Regions from separate parts of the Bacillus sp. V2I10 genome, predicted to be linked through region 2. Evidence: riboswitches for the same ligand, from Rfam matches in the RefSeq annotation. Region 2 holds a riboswitch; each other region holds the start of a gene.

Region 1 (7,014 bases), 190 kb from region 2:
CTGTGACTGTTATCGGGTAAGCTTCTTCCTTTTTTTCAGCCTGCTGTGTTTGTTCCTTGCTCTTGCTCGCTTGCTGCGTCTGATCTCCCTGTGTACATCCCGAAAGGATTCCTGCCAGCAAAAGCAGCATAAGGGCAATACGATGAAAATAGGTGCCGAAAGATGTTTTCATTTGTTTTCTCCGCCTTTTATGTAATTGTCTTTTTTATTTTAATGCACGTTCCTTTGATACACCTGCCGTATCAAAGGTTGCCATTCCTTTTACCATTTCAGCGGCTGCTTCAACCAGCGGATAGACAAGGACAGCTCCGGTTCCTTCTCCAAGCCTCATCCCCAGTGACACCAGCGGCTTTTTTCCGAGCAAATTCAATACATGAAGATGTCCCGGTTCAACCGATAAATGCCCGGCAATCATGTAATTACGCACATGCCGATTTAATTTAGAAGCAACGAGCGCAGCCGTTGTGCATATAAATCCATCTAAAATAACCGGAATTTTTTTAGATGCTGCGTAAAGCATGGCACCTGTCATCGCTCCGATTTCAAAACCGCCTACCTTAGAAAGAACATCGATCGGATCATTGGCGTCAGGCTTCAGCTTATTCAGAGCTTTTTTAATAACATCGGCTTTATAAGCAACCTGCTTCGACTCAATTCCTGTTCCTCTGCCCGTGATATCCTCAGGCTTTAATCCGCTCAGGGCGGCTGCAATGGCACTGCTTGATGTTGTATTGCCAATGCCCATTTCTCCGAGGATCAGGAGCCTTGCGCCATTATTAATCATAGCTTCAGCCCTTTCCATTCCCAATTCCAGTGAACGGAGTGCTTCTTTTCTTGTCATGGCAGGTTCAACCGCGAAGTTTTTTGTTCCATAGCTGACCTTTTCAGAACGGACTCCTGGAATATCTGTTTTCACTCCTGCATCCACGATTTCCAGTAACCCATTTATCCGTTTAGTAAAAACGTTTATGGCTGCCCCTCCGCTCAGAAAATTGTTTACCATCTGAGAAGTCACCTCTTGAGGATAAGCAGAGACTCCTTCCTCTGCTACTCCGTGGTCTGCAGCAAAGACGATTACACCCGGGGGAAATACTTCAGGTTTTACATCAGTTGTGATTTCTGAAAGCTGCACAGCAATTTTTTCTATTTCTCCAAGACTGTTCATTGGCTTTGTTAAGGAATGTATGTAGGCTAAAGCTTCAATCCCTTTTTGTTTACTGACAGGCTCTATTGCATCTATCTGCTGATAAATATCAATCATTTCTAATTCTCCTCCTTTTTAAAAAACGTTTTCATTGCTGAATATATCTTTTTCATTTCAATAGAGCCTTTAACGTGGGCAGCAAGTCTGTCGTATTCGCTTTCTTTAAAAGAACGAAAGCGGAGCGAGCGCTCAATCGGCTTCAGGCCTTTTTTCTGGCGCAGCTTATTCAAATAAAGCCATCTGAATTCATCGTTATGAAAAACATCATGCAAGTACGTGCCGAACACCTGGCCATCTCGAGCGGTACAGCCTTCCTCTGTTCCGGAGAGGACTGAAAAAGGATCTACTTTTCTTGTTTTTGCTGTTTGTCCCATATGGATCTCATACCCTGATAAAGAAATTCTGCCAAAATCTTTTAGTGAGCAATAGCCCTCTGAGCGGATGGTTTTCTTTTCGGAATAGATGGTTGTACGGACAGGAAAAATACCAAGTCCACCGAGTTCCTGATGATTTGATTCAACACCGTTTGGATCCATCAGCTTTTCGCCGAGCATTTGAAAGCCTCCGCAAATGCCTGCTAGTTGAGTTCCTTTTTCATAAGCAGATCTTATTTTGTCAAAGAGTCCTGTCTCCTTAAGAAACAGCAGGTCTTCAGCTGTGTTTTTCGTTCCAGGCAAAATGATGAGATCTGGACTTCCAAAATGCGCAGCTTTTTTAACAAAACGGATATTCACATCAGGCTCCAGTCTTAACGGATCAATATCTGTAAAGTTGGATAATCTCGGATAAGAAAGGACAGCGACGTCAAGTTCTGCATCGTGATTGGTACCGTTTGAATACTGGCTTAAAACAAGGGAATCTTCCCCATCTATTTCAAGGTCAGGCAAAAAGGGAACAACTCCAAGTACCGGAAGCCCCGTATATTCTTCAAACCAGTCCAATCCCGGCTGAAGCAGTGAAAGGTCCCCTCTGAATTTATTTATAATGACACCAATAATCCGCTTGCGGTCACACTCGCTAATGAGCTGAAGGGTCCCGACCAGACTGGCGAAAACGCCTCCTTTGTCAATATCTCCGATTAAAATCACTGGAGCTTCTGCAATTGCTGCTACTCTCATATTGACAAGCTCACGGTCATTTAAATTAACTTCTGCAGGTGAACCTGCGCCTTCTATCACAATGACCTCGTATTTGTTCGACAGCTTCCTCAGCGATTCTTTGATCGCCGCAAGGCCTAACTTGAAAAAGTCCTCTCTGTACTCGGATGCCTTCATATTTGCATAGGGCTTCCCGTGAAACACGACCTGAGATTCCGTCTCTTTTGAAGGTTTAATTAGGATAGGATTCATATCAGTTGTGGCTTCAATTCCGGCAGCTTCCGCCTGAATTCCCTGAGCTCTGCCTATTTCCTTGCCATCACTCGTAATGTAAGAATTCAGAGCCATATTTTGTGATTTAAAGGGCGCTGTTTGATAGCCATCCTCTCGAAATATCCGGCATAGTGCCGTGACGAGCATGCTTTTTCCAGCGTCAGAGTGTGTACCCTGAATCATCAGTTTTAATGTTTTTTGCTCATTAGTATTCAATCCCATATATGGCATCTACACCTTCTTCATAGTAGTGCTTTTCAACATTGATAACAGACACAAGGTCAGCGATTTCTTTTATTTCATCCTTTGCATCTCTTCCAGTCAAAACAATGTGAACATGATTTGGCCGGTTTTGAATTGTCTGTATGACGTCCTCAATAGGCAGGACGTCATCGATCGGAAACGTATGAATAGCAAGCGCATTATTGATTTCATCAAGAATAACGACATCATAATCACCGCTCAAAATCTTTTCCTTAGCGATTTGCCAGGCTGATTTTAACGCTTTCCGGTGCACATCAGGTGTTTTAGTCCAAGTGAATCCTGCTCCAAGCTGATGGATTTCAGCACCGCTGAGTTTTTCAAGCACGTTTTTTTCTCCATAGGTTCTCTCAGGTGATTTTATAAACTGCAGGATGGATACTTTCATATCTCTTCCAATCGCCCGGACAGCAAGACCGATGGATGCCGTTGTTTTTCCTTTGCCATTACCCGTATAAACAAGCAATCTTCCTTTTTGATCATTTCCTGTCATTCACGCATCTCCTCTTTTTGTCTATAAACATAAAAAAGACCTTGAACTGAATGGAAGTCAGTCAAGGCCTTTAATAAGCAAAGTCACACACACTAAGGGTACCTGACTTATTCTTCCCACCGAAAAACAAGCAATCAATCATTAAAAGCAGGTCTCCTGGCTTGCGCTTCATTTTTCATTGAACCTTCCCAACTTGAAAAGTCAGTGGCGTCTCAATGAATCTGCGCTTACAGTAGCGGGGGCTGCACCGGATTCTAACCGGTTTCCCTATTATCCTGATCACATCAGGCACTTTTAAAGAATCATATTTTTTGTTCATTGTAATCTATAAATCTGGAAATGTCATCAACTTCTTTTTCCTGAATCTGAAATAGAACTTATTTATTCAGGCTATTTCTCGATTAAGCTAAAATCCTCAAGCTCCAGGCGTGTCGTTGTTTCCATTTGAATTCTCTCGCCAAATTGCAGTTGGATCAGCTTCTTAAATAACGGGCCATCATACACAAAGGTATGATATTCTCCTGCCTCACCCATTGGACATATCTGTGTGGACTTCATTCTTTCTATAAGCTGCTGATCAATTTCCTGGCCGAGCCATGTCCCATCAAGCACATCATCCTGAGTTCTGATGATGACTGCTTTGTATCCGCTATCTGCAAAAGCATGAAGGGCTTGAGGTGCTTCATCCTTCTTCATCCATAAAGGGTACAGTGCTTCTAAGCCAGCTGATTCTGCCGCATTTTCTCCCCAGCTGCGGTGTTCATCAAGATATAAATCTCCGAAAGCTGCACTTGTAAGATGGTACTTCTTCTTCAAATCTTTAAGTGAATCTATAAAACTTTGAGTATATCCTTTAAATGTGCATCTAATAAAATGTACAGGAATACCTAAGGCTTCGCTTTGTTTTAGTATTGCTTCCATTTTCTCACCATGTCCGAACGTTCTTTCAAGCTCAACAGGTACAGTGGTTATAAGACAGGCAATTTCATGACCTTGGCCAATGAGCTTATGCAGTGCCATACAGCCATCTTTGCCGCCGCTCCATGATAGAGCAATTTTTTTCTTCATTTTTATTTCACCCCTTATGTAAGATGGTTGACCATTTATTAATCATTATGATTTATCGGAAACCTTGTGTCAAAATGAATATTAGATCACAAAAATGGCCATTCGATAAAAATCAATTCGTTTTAAAATTGAATTAATATACACCGGCTTGATTGACTTTACCGATAATTTTATAAAAAAAAACGCCGGAATGAATATTTATCCATTTAAGCGCCAAAAAGAATTGATGTTGTTTTGTTCTTTCATCTCTGGAAATTAATCAAGTGCCATTTTCATAGCCGTTCTGTATAATAGCTCCGTTCCAAGTGAGATATCCTCCATTGTTGAAAATTCTTTAGGATTATGGCTGATACCGTCTTTACAGCGGACAAAGATCATCCCATACTCACATTCGTACGACATCGCTAATGAATCATGAAAAGGGCCGCTCATCAATTCAATCGGATTCAGTCCGATATGTGCACTCTCCTTTCTCATTACCTTCATAATTCTTTCAGAGCAATACCGCGGTTCACTATTTGTATCTTCTGAAATGGTATAAGTTAAACCATGCCGTTCAGAAATGGTGTGGATTTTTTTTCTCAGCAGATTTTCAATAAAATCGCGTCTTTCAATCTCAATATCTCTTAAATCGATTGTAAAGCTGACTTTTTCCGGAATGATGTTTCGGGAGTCAGGGAAGATCTTCATGCTTCCGACTGTACCGACTGTAGGCGCAGTGACATCCTCACTTGTTAATTCATTAAGGGCAACAACAATTTTTGCAGCTCCTACCAGCGCATCCTGCCTCATATGCATGGGAACGGATCCTGCGTGACCTGCAAAGCCCTCGAGTTCTACCGTCAGCCATAATGGTCCTGATATGCCTGTAACGATTCCCACTGGTGTATCTTTTGCTTCAAGAATCGGCCCTTGTTCAATGTGGAGCTCTATAAATGCGGAAATGCTTCCAGCAGGATATTCTGAGTCCTTAAATTTTTCGGGATCACATCCAAATTCAATCAATGACTCTTTTCGCGTGATTCCATTTTTATCTGTCCGGTCTAACTCCCCTGCTTCCAGTTTGCCAAGGATTCCCCTCACTCCGAACAATCCTTTATTAAAGCGGCAGCCCTCTTCGTCACAAAATGCGACGATTTCAATTGGCATATTGGGAGTAATATTCAGCTCTTTCAATGTTTGAGCGGCCTCTAGTGCACCTAAAACACCGATTACTCCGTCAAATCTGCCCGCATACGGCTGTGAATCAATATGTGAACCAATCATTAATACGGGAGCTTCAGGATTCCTTCCTTCAAGCCGTCCGATCAGATTTCCAAAGTGATCAATTCTTGCGGTTAATCCTGCTTCTTCCATCCAGCCTTTTACTGTTTCGACTGCTTCTTTGTCTTCAGGTGACAGGGCAAGCCTGCAAACTCCGGTCTCACTGATTTTTCCTATCTGTGCAAGGGCATTTATTCTTTCTTCAAGACGTACTTTGTTTATTGTCAGAGTTTTATCAACCAAAAATATTCCTCCTTTATAATTAATAGAATATTCTGTATTAATAGTATAGGAAAAATCCTCTTATTACATGTTTCGTTATGTAAAAAGAATAATGATGAAATGTTACATTTTGTCCAGAAGAATCTTTCGCTTGTTCTCTTTCAATAATTCATCAGCTTCGTTGTGCTTTTCTTTCCATACCTATAAAATAGTAGATATAATCTAAATGACCACTGGAGGTTCCTTTCAGCTATGAAAGCAAGATATGAACTGAACAATATGAATTTGACACTCAGCAATGTCACATTACGTGATTCTGTAGATAGCTATGTTCTTTTGAAAGCTGCAGATGAAAATAACAATGAAGTAACGATTAAGCTCTCACACCATCAGGCAGAATTTCTTGAAGCAGAATTTAAAGACTTAAACCGCAGAAGAAAAAACAGCTGCTCGGGTTCCTCCCTGCATGAAAAGGATAAAACTGAGGATGAAGCTTATGATCTTTTTAATAACGAGTTTTTTAGTGAGGAAAAGTGATCCATTTTATAATTAGTTTCATACGCAAAGAAAAAAAGGTAAGTCATAGTTGACATACCTTTAGTCTTTTTTTTCGATCATTACAGATACCCCATTAAGGACAGCGTTCCCGGAAATCTCATCTATTACTTGTTCATCCGTTAAAAGATTAACATTTACAACAGCATGTTTGCTTGCTGTCTGCAGACGAGTTCCAGTTAGGCTGTGGCCCCATCCATGCGGCAGGCTCACCGTTCCAGGCATAATGTCTTCAGTAACTTGTACGATCACTTCTACTTTTCCTGTACGGGATTTCACAATAGCCTTATCCCCTTTTAGCAACTCCAATCGTCCCGCATCTACAGAATGAACCCAAAGCGTGCAGCGGTTTTCTCTTTTTACGAGTACAGGAAGATTATGCATCCAGTACTCGATAACACCTTTTAATCCCAATTACCTTCTGTATAATTAATTCCTTCGTCAGCGCCTAAGGATGCAGCAAGTTTCAATTTTTCAGAGCTGCTTGCCGTGGCAATAACCGCACCTGCACCCATCAGCTTTGCCAGTTGGACGGCTAATGTACCGACACCACCTGCTGCAGCATGAACTAAAACGGT
Region 2 (7,014 bases):
GCCGCTGCGAAAAAGAAAGAGCAGGCCGCTTTTCTTGCTGAAGCTAACGCCCGTGCAGAAGCTGCAAAAGCAAAGGAAGCAGCAAAGGCCAAAGCTGCAGCAGCGAAAAAGAAAGAAGCTGCAGCTGTAGCAGCACCGGCCAAGCCTGTATCTGCTGATAAACCTGCTGCCAATGAGCCTCCAAAAGAAGAAAATGATGAAAGCAAAATCTTCTATGTAACCGCTACTGCTTACAGCCACGAAGATACGGCCAGCGACTATACGGCTATTGGCATAAATATTAAAGAAAATCCAAATATGAAACTCATTGCTGTTGATCCAAAAATCATTCCTCTGGGCAAGAAAGTCTGGGTTGAAGGTTATGGAGTTGCTATTGCAGGTGATACAGGCGGTGCAATCGTCAATCATAAAATTGATGTTTTGATGCCTAATAGTGCAGAAGCAAGAAAATGGGGCCGTAAAACGGTAAAAGTCGAAGTATTAGATTAATAGAATCCAAAAAAAAGAGAACATCATGTTCTCTTTTTTTGATTCTATAAGATTAGATGGACGAACCATTCCTTATAATCCAAAAGCGTAAAATAATTTCAATATAAAGACTATTTCAAAAGAACAGGGTCTTTCCTGAACAAATTCTTCATCATAGCTGTAAACTGACAGGTTTGAAACTCATAATCTGATCCGCTGTGGACGTTTCTCATTCTAAATCCTGAAGACATCAGGACAAAAAGTTCAGCAGTCTGATTTGCATCAATCTGCTCGCTGATCACTCCATTTTTTTGACCGGATACAATCCAGAGCTTTGAAAACTCAAACATCCATTGATCAAATTCACGGAGAGCTTCCTTTGCATTTTTTTGTTCATTCCTGCCGATAAAGTATAACAGGATATGATTCACTACATCTTTTGGATGATTAATTGCTTCGAAACTTTCCGATAAAACATCGATAGGGTCCGTCATATCCTCTTTGCTCTTCCCCATTTTTTCAAAGAATTTTTCATTTGTTTCATGAATCCTCGCTTCAAGCACTTTAGCGAATAGCTCATCTTTGCTTTTAATATAATGATAGATGGCTCCCTTTGACAGGCCTGTCCTCTCCATGATTTCTGAGAGGGTGGTTTTTGCGCATCCCACTTCTTTAATCAATGCAGATGCAGCTTCAAGCAATGCCTTCTCTGAACGCACTCTTCTTTCAAATTGCTTCATGATTCGACGCCTCCTTTCTACATTTTAAAAACAGACCGCCGGTTTGTAAAGTAGATTTATGTCGCCTATTGTTGATTGAAGACTGACTAACGCAATTGATGTTCAGAAGCCGGTTCTGATTATACGAAACTCACAGACCCAAAGTATGTTGTTTCCTTAATTATAGAATTTAAAGAAATAGACTTAAAAAACAGGGCTGAACGCATTATAGTAAATTATATTAAAAAAATAATTCATATAGCATTTTTACAGTTTTTTTTTGACAATTCAATTTTAATAGTAGTATTATTATACATGGTAAAAAGGAGGCTTCTTGCATCATGTCATCGATTGACAAAGACAAAATTGTACAAAGTGTACCGCAAAAAGGTTTTTTCGGTCATCCTAAAGGATTGTTCACGCTATTCTTCACAGAATTTTGGGAGCGTTTTTCTTATTATGGGATGAGAGCTATTCTTCTGTATTATATGTATTATTCCATGAAAGATGGCGGACTTGGTCTTGATCAGACTACTGCTCTTTCCATTATGTCCATCTATGGTTCCCTCGTTTATATGTCCGGAATCATCGGAGGCTGGATATCCGACAGATTGCTAGGAAATACACGAACTGTTTTTTATGGCGGAGTTCTTATTATGCTTGGTCATATTATTCTTGCTTTCCCTGGAAGCATTGCAGCATTTTTCGTGTCAATGTTCTTCATTGTAATCGGTACCGGGTTGCTTAAGCCGAATATTTCGAATATTGTGGGTGATCTATACAGCAAAGATGATAATCGCCGCGATTCAGGATTCAGCATTTTCTACATGGGAATCAACTTAGGCGGTCTGCTAGCCCCAATTATTGTTGGTACTGTAGGTCAAAAATACAATTTTCATTTAGGTTTTGGACTTGCTGCAATTGGTATGGCCTTAGGATTAATCGTCTTCTTGCTGACAAAAAAGAAAAATCTTGGATTGGCCGGAAATGCAGTTCCAAACCCGCTTACTCCTTCTGAAAGAAAAAAAGTTTTCGGAAGATTGGCTATTGGTATAGCTGTTATCGGAATTTTAGGAGCAATTTCTATTTCAACCGGCTATCTGACGATAGAAAGATTTACTTTCTTAATCAGTATTTTAGGTATTTTAATTCCTACGGTTTACTTCATTGTGATGTACCGCAGTCCTAAGTCAACAGATGTTGAACGCTCTCGCCTTATTGCTTATATTCCACTGTTCATTGCGGCAATGGTTTTCTGGGCGATACAGGAACAAGGAGCTACGATTCTTGGAGCATACGCTGATACTCGAACTCAATTAAAATTTGGCGGTTTTGAAATTCCATCATCATTATTTCAATCGTTAAATCCATTATTCGTTGTCTTCTTGGCGCCGGTGTTTGCATGGCTCTGGATTAAACTAGGCAATCGTCAGCCATCTACATCGAAAAAATTTGCATTTGGTTTGTTTTTTGCAGGTTTATCATTTTTGATTATGATTATTCCTGCTTACGTGAACGGAACAGATTCACTTGCTAACCCGATTTGGCTAATACTTAGCTTCTTCCTGGTTGTACTCGGAGAGCTTTGTCTGTCACCTGTTGGTTTATCTACAACGACAAAGCTTGCTCCAGCTGCATTCTCAGCACAGACAATGAGTCTATGGTTCCTGACAAGTGCATCTGCACAAGCTATTAACGCTCAAATTGTAAAATTCTACAAACCCGAAACTGAAATTCTCTATTTTGGTATCATCGGCGGTATAGCGGTACTTTTAGGAGTTCTGATGCTTCTTCTTTCTCCTAAAATTCAAAGTTACATGAAAGGTGTCCGCTAAGATGCCGAACAAGCCTGTTCCGTTTTTAGGAACAGGCTTGTTTTTTGATTACACTGGAGAGACTTATACTGATGCAGCCTCGCTTGCTTTTTCTCTGCAGCTTTTCGCGGCTGTCACCATCACTTTTAATGCTTCAATCGTTTCCGTGACTCCTCTTGTCTTCAGCCCGCAGTCAGGATTGACCCAAAAAAGATCCGGATCTAAAACCTGCAGGGCACGTTCAATATTCATGACGAGTTCGTTTTCAGTCGGGACTCTTGGGCTGTGAATATCGTATACGCCTAACCCAATCCCTTTCCCATATGAATTTTTCTCAAATGAATGGATGAGTTCACCGTGGCTTCTTGAAGTTTCAATTGAAATGACATCTGCATCTAATGCATCAATCGCTTCGATAATATCTTCAAAATTCGAATAGCACATATGTGTATGAATTTGTGTGTCCGGCTGGACGGAAGCTGTTGACCGCTTAAATGCCGTCACCGCATCTTTTAAATACTCATTCCATTTCTCCGATTTCAGCGGGAGGCCTTCCCTGAGTGCCGGCTCATCTACTTGTATCATCGCAATACCAGCTTGTTCAAGTGCCTCAACTTCTTTTCGGATGCAGAGTGATAATTGATTAAGGACACTTGATTTAGGGAGATCATTTCGAACAAATGACCAGTTTAAAATCGTGACAGGACCTGTCAGCATCCCTTTTACAGGTTTTTCAGTAAGACTTTGAGCAAAAACGGTTTCTTTTACTGTCATTGGCTTCTCAAGTACTACATCTCCATATATAACTGGCGGTCTGACGCAGCGCGAGCCATAGGATTGCACCCAGCCAAAAGTCGTAATCGCTATACCGGATAATTTTTCACCAAAGAACTCCACCATGTCCGTCCTTTCAAATTCTCCATGCACCAGAACGTCCAGCTCAAGATTTTCCTGAATTTCAACCCATTTTTTTATTTCTTCTTCTATATAAATACTGTATTGCTGTTCACTCAATTCGCCTTTTTTCCATTTAAGGCGCTGAGCCCGAACCTCTTTTGTTTGCGGAAAGCTCCCGATCGTTGTTGTAGGAAGCAAAGGAAGGCTGAACCGGTTGTTTTGCAGTTTTCTCCGCAGGCAAGCTTCCATTCTCTCTGTTGAAAAGGAATCCAGCTGATTCATCGCATCCTGAACAGCACTTTGGTTTCTCAGCTTTGATGATGATAAATGATCAGTAGCTGAATCATATTCTTTAAGTACCTCTGCTTCAGTTTCAAAGTTGAAAAACTTCGTTAAGACACTCAGCTCGTAAAGCTTCTCATCCGCAAAAGATAATGCACCTTTTACAAGAGGATCTAACTGCTGTTCATGTTCTGCAGTCACTGGCACATGAATTAAACTGCATGAAGGCTGAAGAATAAGCCGGTCCCGATCAACAGCTTCAAGGATGGTGTTGACAAGATTTACGGTCTTTTGCAGACTTGCCTTCCAAACATTACGTCCATCAATGATCCCTGCAGCAAGAACTTTGTCCTTTGGAAATCCTGCCGTTATCAACTTTTTAAGCGATACACCACTGTCATGAACAAAATCGAGTCCAATGCCATCAACGGGGAGGCTGACCAGATCCTCGTATTGCTCAACACTTTCAAAATAAGTTTGGATCAGCAGCTTTGTATTTTCTGACTCTCTTCTGATCGTTCCGTAAATTTCTTTAGCCTTTGAAAATAATGCACCATTTACATTCGATGTCACAAACACCGGTTCATCAATCTGTATCCACTCAGCGCCCGCATCTGCAAGCTCCTGAAGCACCTGAACGTATAAAGGAATTAATTTCTGAAGTACTTGGTCTTTATTTTCACCTTTTGATAAAGCAACTAAGGTAAGCGGACCGACAATAACAGGCTTACCGTTTATGCCGAGCTCTTCTTTTGCTTCAAGGTAAAGATGCAAAAGCCGGTTTTCGGTCAGCCTTGGCTCTGCCTGACCCAGTTCCGGTACAATATAATGATAATTCGTGTTAAACCATTTTGTCATTTCAGCCGCCACTTGCTCACTGCTGCCTCTTGCAATATCAAAGTAGGTCTGAAGGGAATTTGCATCCTGATTCTGGAACCTCTCCGGAAGAAGACCAAACATAACAGCTGTATCCAGTATATGATCATAATAGGTGAAGTCACCAATAGGAATTAGGTCAATTCCTTTATCCATCTGCTTCTGCAAATGAGACAGCCTGATCTCTTTCATCTTCTGTTCAAATTGCTGCTCAGTTAAATCGCCTTTCCAGAATGATTCTAACGTCTTTTTCCACTCTCTTTTTTCTCCGATTCTCGGATAACCTAAGTTTGAATTTTTAATGCTCATTGCTGCTCCCCCGTTTCTAATCTTCTCAACTTTCGGCGCATGAAAAAAACTCTCTTGCAAGAAGAGAGTTTGATGGACATAGCTAACTTGAGTTGAGACACAAGACAGGTTTCAACATATCGCATCACCCTCCCTATTCCGCGTAGGCATGAAGTGCATACGATAGGCAGGTCTCCTGACTCAGGTTCATTGTATTCTATTCCCTTCCCATTTTTCATTAGAAAAACAGTGGGCTTTTATAGAATTCTCCCCATTACAGTGGCGCGACCGTGTCGGATTTTCAACCGAGCTTCCCTTTTAAGCTAATACAGACATGCACTCTTGCAATTAGCACCTATCGCTTGAAAAAAATATTAAATTTTTAAAATTCATTAACAATTGTTTCTAAGCATAGCTGAAGTTTCGCTTTCGTGCAAGCATAATATTAAGAGTGTGCTGAGATTCCAAGGACTTTCCATTTTGCAGCCTCATAAAATCCAAGCTGTTTATAAAGTTTTCCTGCTTCTGGATTATTATAAAACAAATAAATGGCCTTTTCTTCATTTGCAATCTCCTGGCAAATGGCACGAATCACTTCAGAAGCATAACCTTTCCTCCGATGAAACGGTGGTGTAGCTACACCGGCTATAATGGCAGTATGGCAGCTTTCAATAAACACGCCGGCCGTTGAAACCATTGTTCCTCCTACTGCTTTGTAGAATACTTTCAACTTGCCTGATTCTATGTTTTGATAGTGATCATTTGCAAAGAAGTCTTCATTTGGGCCAATCATTTTATATTCATCGACATCCATGAACAAATCGTATAGTTTTCGGCATTCCTCAAGACTAGTAATCATTTTAACATTCTTGCTTGCCTGAAAATCTCTGCTTCCTACATATCTGAGCATGAACGAATCACTCTCAAGATCTATTTGAAAGTGACATTTAAACTCTTCGATCAATTCTTTTTTCCCGACAATTTTCCTGATGCCGGTTTCCCGGATGATTAATGCAAATTCTGCTAATGGGAGATTGATAACGGGGCTGTAGTAATAAATTTTTTCAGGATAGATCATTAAAATGGCGTTTAAATGCGCATTCAAATAACCTCCATAAACCATCATATGTTCTTCTGTTAAGTCTTCTATGATTAAGGCATTCAATTCCATATCGGTCCGCAAAAATTCTGCTGCCAGATCGTATTCTTTTTTAGCCATTAATTTAATTTGCATTTGCTTTTTGCTCCATTACATTTCTCCTGACAAAAAAATTTAAAGTCTTTTAGAATATTCTAACATTCTCTAGTAAATTTGATATATATTTTAATAGATAAGTTTTTTAATACTTTTGCGGATAAGGTGAGAACTACATGGGAATGAAGGATGTATTACTGAATTTTTTACTTGTTTTTTCCCCGCTGTTGATTATACAGCTGTTATATATGAGAAAAGAAACGAATAAAAAAAGAAATAAATGGCTCTTTGCTATTTTGCCTGCACTTGCGATTATTTTAAGCATGCTGTATCCGTTTATGATTGAGGATGATTTTTTCTTTGACTTCAGGCGAATTCCCTATGTAATGGGACTGTTGTACGGAGGATATCCTCTTGGATTCTTTTTATTTGCCGTTACCACTGTGACCCGGCTGCTTCTTGGGGGAAACGGCAT
Region 3 (7,014 bases), 690 kb from region 2:
TTGAAATAATTTCAGATAATCTTCACTCTTCTCCATTTTAACGCTGACTGGAATCATGTTTTGAACTTGCTGATCAGGATATGCAAGTGTGACAATTGAAACCTGGTCTTCGGGACGGGCAACAAATGTGGTTTTTTTAGACTGAACGTAAAGGTTAGATTCACTCTTTAAACTTGAGTCCTGTATGGATTGCTCTGCTTGTTCATAACTTGCTTTGTCAGTGCTTGAATCTGATTTGCTTTCGTTTACTCCGAGCTGATTAAGGAAGTATGGCGATATTAATAAGAGTATGATAAGTGCGGCAATGCTTGCGAAAGCAGGTGTCACCCAGGGCTTTCTGTGTTTATATTCTTTTTTCGGCAATCGGGCATAAATTTCAGCAGAAGTCCGTTTATCTTCAATCGCAGGAAGCTTTCTTAGGGCTTTTGCAATTTGTTCTTCATTCCAATTTGATTTGTTCATCCCTTTAAAATCCCCTCCTCCCTCACATTATGGTCAGCCAAATGTTTTTTTAATGCTTTTAATGCTCTGTGCTGTGTGGTCTTCACCTTACTCTCAGTAAAGCCAAGTGCAGCCGCAGTCTCAGCAATGGACAGCCCTTGAAGATAACGGAGAATGATGACAGAGCGCTGGTCTACTGTACAGCTGTCAAGAGAACGGTATATTCCCTGCAATTCTTCATTTTGAGCGGCAATTTCCTCGGGCAAAGGATGAACATCCTGAATTTGCTGCCGGTCCCAGTCAAATGTTTCAAGAATTCTTTGCTTTAATGTTTTTTGCTTTCTGAAAAAGTCGATGGCAACATGCCGTGCTATAGAAAAAATCCACGTTTTTTCACTGCTTCTGCCTTCAAAGCTGTCATAGGATTTTAAAATGCGGATATATACTTCCTGAACGAGGTCTTCAGCCTGCTCACGATTTTTTACCATATAAAATAAGAATTGAAAAATATCTCCATGATATTTTTCATAGATCCTCTGAAAGGCCTCTTCCATGAATGTACCTCCGATCACACCATTAGTCGATTTTCTTTTATAAAAAGTTACATATTATTCACTAATTCCATTAAGAAAAGCGCAAGCGCCCGTTTAGCTCAGGCATGACAGATAAGAATCCGCCAGAAAAGTCGGGTTTTGACTTTTTTTGGCAGATTCGTTCTGACACGCGCTCTAGGCGCCGGAGCCGAACGCAGATATCTTTATTATATAATCCACAGCCTTTTTACTTTTATAAATTCCTGAACGTATAAAAAGGAAGGTGCTCCCTTCCTTCCAGCTATTTTATGACTGTTTAGGCTTCGTAAATACGATTGCGCTTCTTTCGTATTCTACATCTTTAGAGCCAAGCCTCGCATTCGCAACTCTTGCAGCAGCAAAGAAGTAATCTGACAATCTATTCATATATGTTAGCACGTGTTCATTAATCTCCGTCTGCTTCTGCAGGGAAACGATGCAGCGTTCAGCTCTTCTGGCTACTGTTCTTGCTATATGTATCGCCGATGCTGCCTGTGTGCCTCCGGGAAGGATAAAGCGCTGCAGCGGAGGAGCTTCAGCAGAATAATGATCGATTCTTTCTTCTAAAAATGCAATCATTTCAGCTGTTGTTTTATAGGGATGCTTCTGTTTGCCATGTATAACCGCAAGATCGCTGCCGCAATCAAACAGCTCATGCTGGATCTTTTCAAATTCATGATACAAGTCAACCAGTTTTTCTTCATGAAGCCACGTCATGGCAAGACCGACAAATGAATTTACTTCATCAATTGTGCCGTATGCCTCGACTCTTAAGTCATCTTTGTCGACACGGCCGCCAATTATACTTGTTTTCCCTTTGTCGCCAGTTCTCGTATACAGATTCAATTTTAAGCAGCTCCTTTAGGGTTTAAAATAAAAAGAGCGAATCTTATCGCTCTTTTATTTTACCATTTTTCTTATTGCATTGTTATGCCATAATCCTTCTTATTCAAGTAATACTCAAACGTTTTTCGCATAACAGGATAAAGCAGAAGAAAGAAAATTCCATTTCCGATTGCATGTGCGGTATCAAAAGGCAAACCTGCAAGGTAATAAGCTAAGCCATGGTCAGTTAAAACAAACATATTCAGTGATACAACAAACCCGAATAGATAACCCGACAATACAGAAATGGGTGTAAAGATGATCAGACGATTTGATTTCACATATTTGCCTAATAGACCTGATAATAACGCGAGTGTACCCCATGCGAGCATTTGCCAGATTGTCCATGTCCCCATTCCGAGCAGCAAATTGCTCAAGAAGCAGCCTAATACGGCTACAATCATGCCATTTACAGGACCAATTAAGATAGAAGTAATCAGAATAATCGCTGTCATTGGCTGGACGTTCGGAACAAATTGAAAGGCCATTCGCCCTACAACTGATAAAGCAATCAGCAGGGAAAGCAGACTGATTCTTCTAGTTGTCATAACGTGATCCAGGATTACTCATATTTTCTTAAATCGAACTCTACTTTATCTCCATCTTTCAGCTCGATTTCATTAGCACCAGTCATCGCATCTTCGCCATTTACGATTAAGTGCCAGTAGGTTTTATCCTTATCGCTTGCCATCATTCCATCAATTCCGCTGATGAACCCTCCAGCTTCTTCCACTTCAAAATTCGCTTTCATTGCATCCATCAGAGTCTGCCCTTCTTCAAAAGATACTTCTTTTGAATCAACTTTCTCTGCCTTTTCGTTTTTAGTCAGTGTTACAACAGCTTTTGTCTCTTCTGTTTTTTCTCCATTTTCAGCAGCCTGCTCTGATCCCGGAGCTTCCTTCTTCGGCTCCTCTGCTGTATTTCCGCATGCTGCAAGCAGCGCTAAAAAGAAAACGGATAGTAAGCTTAAAAATTTATTCACAACAAATCTCTCCTTCTTCTGTATGTATCTATTTGGTGAATCATGAAACCACAAAACAAAAAAGCCCATCTGCAGATGGGCTTAATAAACGGCATAATAAGATACAGATTGTATGCAAAGAAACATAAATCCTGCCGTTTCTATGCTCAACCCCCGAAGAATACAAACAATGTAAGAGATTCCGGCAGGTCTACTGACTTTTGCTTCATTCTCCACTTGAACCTTCCCATATAATAAACAGCAATAGAGCCATCTAATTATACAGTGGTTTAACCCAAAGTTTCGTTGGCAAATACAGTTGCGGGGACAGTTCAGGCATTGCACCTGATTCCCTATTAAGCGTAAAGCACCTATATCTCAAAATATACAATTTTATTAATTCAGTCTTATTTTACATAAAATGACTCAGGTCTTCAACAGAAATTTCATTAGGTGTTCCTTATGAAACAAGAATTTTCGTCACGTTCTATCAGAAAGACTGCTTTTTCGAGGCAAATAGAAGCTGAAGGCTGTACCTTCATTTACCTTGCTGTGCACATTGATCGTGCCGGAATGGGCATCTACGATGTTTTTTGCAATCGCCAGGCCAAGGCCGGTGCCCGAACGGCCTCTAGTTCTTGCTTTGTCCGCTTTATAAAACCGTTCAAAGACAAAAGGCAGATCCTCTTCTATAATACCTGTACCTGTATCTTTTACGTCTATTTTCATGCCGCCAGCAACGGTTTGAACATGAATTTCAACAGATCCCCCTTCAAGCGTATGTCTGATCGCATTATCAATAAGATTCGTCAAAACCTGCTCAATCTTATCGGGATCCAGAACAAACTCAGGGTCTTCTATTAAAAATGAAGAGGTTAACGTGATTTTTTTGTCCCTTGCAAGTCCCTGGAATTTTCGGTTGATTTTTTCAATAAATTCATAAATCGAGATTCGTTCTAAATTCAGAGAAATGTGACCGGCTTCCATTCTTGCCAGATCCAGTAAATCATTAACAAGTCTTCCCATGCGCAGTGATTCATCGTAGATTACCTGTGCAATCTCCTTTTTCTCTTCCTCAGAGCTTGCAATGTCATCGACTATCGCTTCACTGTATCCCTGCAGCATGGCAATCGGCGTTCTCAGCTCATGACTGACATTGGCAATAAAATCCTTCCGCAGCTTATCTAGCCTTCTCTCTTCTGTCATATCTCTGAGAACAGCAACTGCACCCCGAACATATGACTGGTTATAGAGAGGGCTCATGACCATCACCCAGCTCCTGCCCTGAAGATTGACCTCGACTATGTGTTCTCTCTCTGTGTTGACAACTCTTTGAAATAATTCTTTTGCTTCTGGAGGGATTTCCTCTCCCTCATTGATTTGCATTTTTTGTTCGTAGTACCAGGACTGAAGAAACCGTTCAGCAGGGGGATTAGTCACGAGAATCGTCCCGTCAATATTCAGCGTAATGACTCCGTCTGCCATACTGCTTAAAATACTGGTTAAATGTTCTTTTTCCTGGTTAAGTGCATTGATATTGAATTTCAGCTGCCTGCCCATTTGATTAAACGCGACGGCAAGCTCGCCAATTTCGTCATGACTTAAAATCGGCACCTTCGTATCAAACTTTCCGCGTGTAAGCTCCTGCGTTACTTCCCGCATTTTTCTTAGCGGATAAGTGATTCTTGTTGATAGAAAGAATGCGAATATCGTTGTTAATACAATGGCAATACCTGCCGCAAGCAGAATATATTTAGTCGTATGCTTTGTTGTTTCGTGAACAGCAAGCAGCGACTGCGACATAAACACTGCCCCGTTTTCCCCATTTTTCAGCTCATAGGGTACGCCGACGACCAGCACTTCCTCGTTATTATCCGAACTGATCTGCTGCTCTTTTGAGAGTTCGGTGAGCTTGCTGACATTTTTTTGATTTGCAAATACTTTAGACAGCTCGCTGTCATTCCGAATATCCTCCATTTCAAAAACAGGGGTACTGTCAAATTTCTTTGGTGAAAACCAGTATTTGTTCTGATCTTCGACGATGATGATGCTTGTAAGTTCATCGGCCAGTTCCCATGAGATTGACCTCGCCAGTTCCTGATCTTCATGATTTTCAAGTATAACCGAGATTTTGTTGGCTAATTGTGTAAGCTCCCGTTTGGCCTCGTCCACATGATAATTTTCAATGAATTCTAGAAGAAGCACAGTCAGAATTAATAAGACAAATGAAACGAGCAATAAAATGGTAAACCACAGTTTACCGACTACGCTTTTCCAAAACATCATTCACTGCCTACCTCAAATTTGTATCCAACTCCCCAAACAGTCACGATCATGGCAGCTGCATCAGGTGATACCTTGCTCAGTTTTTCTCTCAGGCGTTTTACATGTGTATCTACTGTACGCAGATCACCAAAGAACTCGTATTGCCATACTTCTTTTAATAATTTCTCGCGGTCGTATACTTTGTCAGGCGTTTTCGCGAGGAAATAAAGCAGCTCATATTCTTTTGGAGTTAAACTGACCTCTTTGCCGTCTGCAAGCACCCGGTGTGCATCGTGATCAATAGAGAGATGCGGGAACACGATAACATTCTTAGCTTTCGTTTCTGTTTTCAGGAATGATGTTGTCGATGAGCGTCTAAGAAGTGCTTTCACTCGCAGAACGACTTCTCTTGGACTGAAAGGCTTTACGATGTAATCATCTGTTCCGACTTCAAAGCCCTGAACCCTGTTTACCTCTTCACCTTTTGCCGTAAGCATAATGATAGGAGTGGCTTTTTTCAGGCGCAGTTGTCTGCAAACTTCAATCCCATCGAGTCCGGGCATCATTAAATCAAGCAGGATTAAGTCATATTCTGTAGACAGTGCCATTTCAAGAGCATCACTGCCGTTGTCAGCTTCTTCAATTTGATAGTTTTCTCTCTCTAAATACATTTTCAAAAGTCTTCTGATTCTGTCTTCATCGTCAACGACCAAGATTTTATAGTTCATGTTGTTTTCCATCTTGCTTCTCCTCCTTCAAGTACTCATATACCATTATCTTACCAAAAAACCTTCACTTTATATGAGTGAAGGCTCTCTTGATAAGAAAAGTGCAAGTGCCCGTTTAGCTCCGGCAGACAGATAAGAATCCGGCAGAAAAGTCCAAGTTTGACTTTTCCTCTGGAATAGTTCTGGCCGATGTGGCGGGCGATGGAACTGTACACCACTGCAAAAACTTTATACTTTCTTTTCTCTTAAAGAAAAACTCTTATTAACTAGGCATAAGAATGCAGACCGGCAATCACCAGATTGACAAAAATCAGATTAAACATGATGATGGCAAAGCCAATAACGGCAAGCCATGCTGATTTTTCTCCCTGCCATCCTTTTGAAAGACGCAAATGCAGGTAGGCTGCATAGAAAAGCCAGGTAATTAATGCCCATACTTCTTTAGGGTCCCAGCCCCAAAAGCGTGTCCAGGCGATTTGAGCCCAGATCATCGCAAAAATGAGCGCTCCCAGAGTGAATACCGGAAATCCAATTGTAACGGATCGATATCCGATTTCATCTACTAAATCCAGATTTACGTTTTTGGTGAGAGGCTGAAGGAAAGCTGAGATTCGCTTTCTCAAGATTAACCGGATCGCTCCGTATAATAATAATCCGGTGCCAATTGACCAAATGACAGTATTCAGCTTTCTCGCAGAAATAAGAGCGGGAACTTCAACAAGAGCTTCCATTTTGCCTTCTGTTAAAAGTTCGCCTTTATGAGGGCCTACCAGAGCAGGCATATTATAGATCATTTCTGCATTTTGCTCATTTTTATCTGTCCATTTATAAACGGCTTCATAATCCATCATTCTGAAGGTGCTTGTTATTGCAATGAATGCAATCGTAGCTACAAGTGTATACATGACAACTTCAAGCCAGAATGTTTTCTTGGAATTTTTCGTTTGATCCACTGTCCGGATCAAATAAATCACACCTGCTATAAAGCTGATGGAAAGAATCGCCTGTCCAAGAGCCGCTGTTGTCACGTGAATGTGCAGCCAGCTGCTTTGAAGCGCTGGGATAAGCGGTGAGATATCTGACGGAAACATGCTTGCATAAGCGATAAGCAGCAATGCGACCGGCAGAGTAAAAAGCCCTAAAATAGACACTTTATAAATAA

The links. Region 2 has a riboswitch for cobalamin ahead of metE (5-methyltetrahydropteroyltriglutamate--homocysteine S-methyltransferase). Riboswitches for the same ligand answer to the same signal wherever they lie in the genome.
Region 1: linked by a shared signal. The riboswitch ahead of QFZ72_RS14875 (cob(I)yrinic acid a,c-diamide adenosyltransferase) and the one ahead of metE (5-methyltetrahydropteroyltriglutamate--homocysteine S-methyltransferase) in region 2 are both predicted to bind cobalamin.
Region 3: linked by a shared signal. The riboswitch ahead of QFZ72_RS10550 (DUF4430 domain-containing protein) and the one ahead of metE (5-methyltetrahydropteroyltriglutamate--homocysteine S-methyltransferase) in region 2 are both predicted to bind cobalamin.

What each region holds. Positions count from the first base shown of each region.
Region 1 covers NZ_JAUSYV010000001.1:2,952,887-2,959,900, reverse strand. Annotated here, with positions in the region: gene QFZ72_RS14890 (ABC transporter substrate-binding protein) at 1-172, opposite strand, end outside; gene cobT (nicotinate-nucleotide--dimethylbenzimidazole phosphoribosyltransferase) at 206-1,261, opposite strand; gene QFZ72_RS14880 (cobyric acid synthase) at 1,264-2,796, opposite strand; gene QFZ72_RS14875 (cob(I)yrinic acid a,c-diamide adenosyltransferase) at 2,780-3,328, opposite strand; cobalamin riboswitch at 3,458-3,639, opposite strand; gene QFZ72_RS14870 (Dph6-related ATP pyrophosphatase) at 3,719-4,396, opposite strand; gene QFZ72_RS14865 (M20 family metallo-hydrolase) at 4,652-5,902, opposite strand; gene QFZ72_RS14860 (hypothetical protein) at 6,134-6,418, shown strand; gene QFZ72_RS14855 (molybdopterin dinucleotide binding domain-containing protein) at 6,479-6,820, opposite strand; partial or broken gene QFZ72_RS14850 (quinone oxidoreductase family protein) at 6,844-7,014, opposite strand, start outside.
Region 2 covers NZ_JAUSYV010000001.1:2,765,111-2,772,124, reverse strand. Annotated here, with positions in the region: gene QFZ72_RS13900 (3D domain-containing protein) at 1-489, shown strand, start outside; gene QFZ72_RS13895 (TetR/AcrR family transcriptional regulator) at 600-1,208, opposite strand; gene QFZ72_RS13890 (peptide MFS transporter) at 1,529-3,022, shown strand; gene metE (5-methyltetrahydropteroyltriglutamate--homocysteine S-methyltransferase) at 3,086-5,365, opposite strand; cobalamin riboswitch at 5,514-5,718, opposite strand; gene QFZ72_RS13880 (GNAT family N-acetyltransferase) at 5,790-6,578, opposite strand; gene QFZ72_RS13875 (ATP-binding protein) at 6,716-7,014, shown strand, end outside.
Region 3 covers NZ_JAUSYV010000001.1:2,075,017-2,082,030, reverse strand. Annotated here, with positions in the region: gene QFZ72_RS10570 (hypothetical protein) at 1-462, opposite strand, end outside; gene sigX (RNA polymerase sigma factor SigX) at 459-995, opposite strand; gene QFZ72_RS10560 (cob(I)yrinic acid a,c-diamide adenosyltransferase) at 1,281-1,859, opposite strand; gene QFZ72_RS10555 (ECF transporter S component) at 1,931-2,446, opposite strand; gene QFZ72_RS10550 (DUF4430 domain-containing protein) at 2,461-2,880, opposite strand; cobalamin riboswitch at 3,047-3,249, opposite strand; gene QFZ72_RS10545 (ATP-binding protein) at 3,340-5,145, opposite strand; gene QFZ72_RS10540 (response regulator transcription factor) at 5,142-5,864, opposite strand; gene ccsB (c-type cytochrome biogenesis protein CcsB) at 6,119-7,014, opposite strand, start outside.